Regions from separate parts of the Sanguibacter sp. 25GB23B1 genome, predicted to be linked through region 1. Evidence: riboswitches for the same ligand, from Rfam matches in the RefSeq annotation. Region 1 holds a riboswitch; the other holds the start of a gene.

Region 1 (2,198 bases):
GCGTGTCAGCGTCCGCTGCCTCGCCGGCGGCGAGCGTCCACGACTGCGGGTCGTCCCCGCCGTCGGGTCCTGCGGCGTCGACCCTGTCGACCGCCTGCATGAGGAGACCGCCGCTGATCGGTCGCAGCTCGACGGGCGCGCTCGGCGAGGCGTCGACCTGGAGGAGACGGATGTTCTTCTTCGCCGTGAGGATCTCCAGCGCCTCGGGCTCGAAGCCCGGTGCGACGACGACCTCGGTGAAGACCGGGGCGATCTGCTCGGCTGCGGCGCGCGTCACAAGGCCGTTGGAGGCGATGACTCCGCCGAACGCGGAGAGCGGGTCGCACGCGTGCGCCTTGGCGTGCGCGTCGGCGATGTCGTCGCCGACGGCGATGCCGCACGGGTTGGCGTGCTTGATGATCGCGACGGCGGGGCGCGAGTGGTCGTGGGCGGCGCGCCACGCGGCGTCGGCGTCGACGTAGTTGTTGTAGCTCATCGCCTTGCCGTGCAGCTGGGTCGCCTGCGCAAGACCGGGAGCGGCGTCGCCGGAGGTGTAGAGGGCGGCACGCTGGTGCGGGTTCTCGCCGTAGCGCAGGACGTCGGAGCGGGTCCAGGTGGCGCCGACCCAGGCGGGGAAGCCGGAGGCGACCGGGCCCGCCTCGGTGACCACCGTGTCGGTGGGCGACACGACGTTGCCCATCCAGCTCGCGACGGCGACGTCGTAGGTCGCCGTGTGGACGAACGCCTCGGCGGCGAGCGCCTTGCGCTGGGCGTAGGTGAAGCCGCCGGACCGGACGGCGTCGACGACGGCCGGGTACCCGGCGGGGTCGACGACGACGGCCACGCTCGGGTGGTTCTTCGCGGCGGCGCGGACCATAGAGGGGCCGCCGATGTCGATCTGCTCGACGCACTCGTCGGGGCTCGCGCCGGACGCGACCGTCGCGGTGAAGGGGTAGAGGTTGACCACGACGAGCTCGAACGGTGCGATGTCGAGGTCGTCGAGCTGGCGGAGGTGGTCCTCCTTGCGGGTGTCCGCGAGGATGCCCGCGTGCACGCGGGGGTGCAGGGTCTTCACGCGGCCCTCGAGGCACTCGGGGAAGCCGGTGAGCGTCTCGACGCCGACGACCGGGACGCCTGCTGCGGCGATGGTCGAGGCGGTCGAGCCGGTCGAGACGATCTCGACGCCTGCGGCGTGGAGTGCCTGTGCGAGCTCGGCGAGACCGGTCTTGTCGTACACGCTCACGAGGGCGCGGCGCACGGGGCGCTGCGTGTCGTCGGAGAGCTGCGGGGCGGCGGCCGTCGGGTGGGCGGAGGGGCTGGGTGCTGCGGACATCTGCGTACTCCTGTCGTGGCGGGTCGATCGTGATGTCGGAGAGCACGGCTCTCCGGTGGGTCACTACGAATGCCCAGGCGCCCAGGCGGACGGCGCTGCACAGGGACGATCGGCCGCTCCCCGGTGGTGAACCCCACCCTCGCCAGTCGCGACCGTCCCCGATCCTATCTGCTCAGTCGAGCTCGATGAAGAGCCCGACGCCGGCCGCCGCGGTCGCGATGGTCACGTCGAAGGCGCGGTCGTAGTCCGTGACGACCCGGTGGAGGTGTCCGTAGAGCTCGGCGCTGATCGCACCGACGAGCGAGGAGAAGAGGGTGAAGGATCGGGCGACCGCGTTCTCGAGGGCGCACCGGGTCTCCGGGTCCGCGGTCGGGTCCGTGAGGTCGATGCCGACGAAGGTGAGCGTCTCGCTGGAGAGCAGCCCGGAGGCGTCGAGCCGACCCCCCGGTGGCCGCAGGGAGCCGTCTGCGAGCGCGCTGAGAAGGATCGTCTGGACGACGCCCCAGAGACGGACCGCCGAGGCGACCGTGTCCTGGGGCGCCTGGTACCCGGGGACGGGCGTGCCGTAGACGAGCTCGAAGCTGCGGGGGTTCGCGACGGCCCACGCGCGCACGGCGCGGGCCACCGCGAGCCATGCCTGTGCCGGGGTCTCGCCGCGCTCGTGGGACACGCGCAGGGCCTCTTCGCAGGCGTCCCCGACGGCGTCGTACCCCTCGATGATGAGGAGGGTGAGCAGCGCGTCACGGGACTCGACGTAGCGGTACACGGCCGACGACGCCATGCCGAGGTCGCGTGCGACCGCACGCAGGGAGAGCCCGGCGGCGCCCTCGACGCTCAGCCTCTCCTTGGCGGCGGCGAGGAGCTCCGCCATGACTTCTGCGCGCGC
Region 2 (2,198 bases), on a different contig from region 1:
GCGATGACACGGCGGCACCCGAGGTCGCCCTCGAGCGCGAGGTTGATCATGTCGCGCATGGTCAGGACCCCGTGGCTGCCGCGCAACGACTCGAGGAGCACGTGCGCACCCGCCTGGGTCTCGAGGCAGCCGCGGTTCCCGCACCGGCAGATCGGTCCGTCCTCGTCGATCGTCATGTGCCCGATCTCGCCGGCTGTGCCCTGTGCGCCTGTGTAGACGTGACCGTCGATGATGATGCCGGCACCGATCCTCTGGGACACGCGGATGTAGACGGCCTGCTGGCAGCCCTGCGCCGCACCATAGCGCAGCTCGCCGAGCGCGCCCAGGTTGGAGTCGTTCTCGACGTAGACGGGCCGTCCGACCCGCTTGCGCATGACCTCGGCGACGGGGACGTTGTCCCAGCCGCGGAGGATTCCGGGGGTGCTCACCGTCGCGCGGCGGACGTCGATGGGCGCGGGGAGCCCGATCGTGACCGCCAGGACGTCGGTGCTCATCGCGTCGACGGACTCGAGCATGTCTGCGATGAGGAGTGCCGCGCGGTCGAGGCCTGCGTCGGCCCGGTGGTCGTTCCCGAGCGGGAGCTGGTGCTCGGTGATGATGGTCCCGCTCGCGTCGGCGAGCGCGACGCGCATGTGCCGGAGCGCGAACTGGACCCCGACGACGAGGCCGAGGGTCCGGGCGAGCGTGACGTGCTGAGCCCGGCGGCCGCTGCGGGTGCTCGGGGTGGTGTGGACGATGCCCGCGACGGCGAGCTCCTTGACGATGTTGGACACGGTCGCGGCGGAGAGCCCGGTCGCTCCGGCGAGCTCGACCTGGGTCAGCCCCCCGTAGTGCTTGATCGCCTCGACGATGCGGGCCCGGTTGGATTCGCGAAGCGAAGACTGCGACCCCGGTGTCGCTTGCTTTGCGTTCACAAAGAGAAGACTAGCCCTGCGGGCCCCCTGACGGCGTGAGACGCGCTTGGTCAGCGCGCGCCCGGGTGCAGTAGAGTTTTCCTCGTCGTGACTGGCGCAACCTGCAGCGTCCTGCGAGAGCGGACGTGAGGGCTTGGTGGACCACCACCGGGGAGCGACGCATTCTTCAGACTTCGGGTCGTTCGCCTGGGCCCCGGGTCACCGCACACGTGTGTGTGGTGCCCGGACGAGCAGGACCGGGCGCCACCCGCACAGCAGATGCCCGACTGAGCAGGTCCCACGACGGGATCCGCCTGCCGCCTCACGCTGCAAGGAGAAGCATGACTGCCCAGACAGACACGACCGTGATGAACAAGGGCCTCGCCGAGGTCGACCCGGAGATCGCCGCCGTCCTCGACGGTGAGCTCGATCGTCAGCGCGACACCCTCGAGATGATCGCGTCGGAGAACTTCGTGCCGCGCGCCGTCCTCGAGGCCCAGGGCTCCGTCCTGACGAACAAGTACGCCGAGGGATACCCGGGACGCCGCTACTACGGTGGGTGCGAGCAGGTGGACGTCGCCGAGACGCTCGCGATCACCCGTGCCAAGGCCCTCTTCGGTGCAGAGCACGCCAACGTCCAGCCGCACTCCGGTGCCACGGCCAACGCCGCCGTGCTGCACGCGCTCATCAACAAGGGCGACAAGATCCTCGGGCTCGAGCTCGCGCACGGCGGTCACCTCACGCACGGGATGAAGATCAACTTCTCCGGCAAGCTCTACGAGGTCTCCGCCTACGGCGTCGACCCCGACACCAACCTCGTCGACATGGACAAGGTGCGCGAGACCGCGCTCTCCACGCGCCCGGACGTCATCATCGGCGGCTGGTCCGCATACCCGCGTCACCTCGACTTCACGGCCTTCCGCTCGATCGCCGACGAGGTCGGCGCGAAGCTCTGGGTCGACATGGCGCACTTCGCCGGTCTCGTGGCCGCGGACCTGCACCCCAGCCCGGTCCCGCACGCCGACGTCGTGTCGTCGACCGTCCACAAGACCCTCGGTGGTCCGCGCTCCGGCTTCATCCTCTCGCGCGAGGCGTACGCGAAGAAGATCGACTCCGCCGTGTTCCCGGGCCAGCAGGGTGGTCCGCTCATGCACGTCATCGCCGCGAAGGCCGTCTCCTTCAAGATCGCCGGCTCCGAGGAGTTCACCGAGCGCCAGCAGCGCGTGCTGAGCGGGGCGAAGATCATCGCCGAGCGCCTCGTCGCACCGGACGTCACCGCAGCCGGCGTCTCGGTCCTCACCGGTG

Evidence for each region. Region 1 has a riboswitch for ZMP and ZTP ahead of purH (bifunctional phosphoribosylaminoimidazolecarboxamide formyltransferase/IMP cyclohydrolase). Riboswitches for the same ligand answer to the same signal wherever they lie in the genome.
Region 2: another riboswitch for ZMP and ZTP. It lies ahead of glyA (serine hydroxymethyltransferase); the one in region 1 lies ahead of purH (bifunctional phosphoribosylaminoimidazolecarboxamide formyltransferase/IMP cyclohydrolase).

What each region holds. Positions count from the first base shown of each region.
Region 1 covers NZ_JBDYKL010000035.1:6,318-8,515, forward strand. Annotated here, with positions in the region: gene purH (bifunctional phosphoribosylaminoimidazolecarboxamide formyltransferase/IMP cyclohydrolase) at 1-1,312, opposite strand, end outside; ZMP/ZTP riboswitch at 1,385-1,472, opposite strand; gene ABKW26_RS16475 (helix-turn-helix domain-containing protein) at 1,485-2,198, opposite strand, start outside.
Region 2 covers NZ_JBDYKL010000033.1:41,738-43,935, reverse strand. Annotated here, with positions in the region: gene ABKW26_RS16115 (ROK family transcriptional regulator) at 1-914, opposite strand, end outside; ZMP/ZTP riboswitch at 992-1,113, shown strand; gene glyA (serine hydroxymethyltransferase) at 1,235-2,198, shown strand, end outside.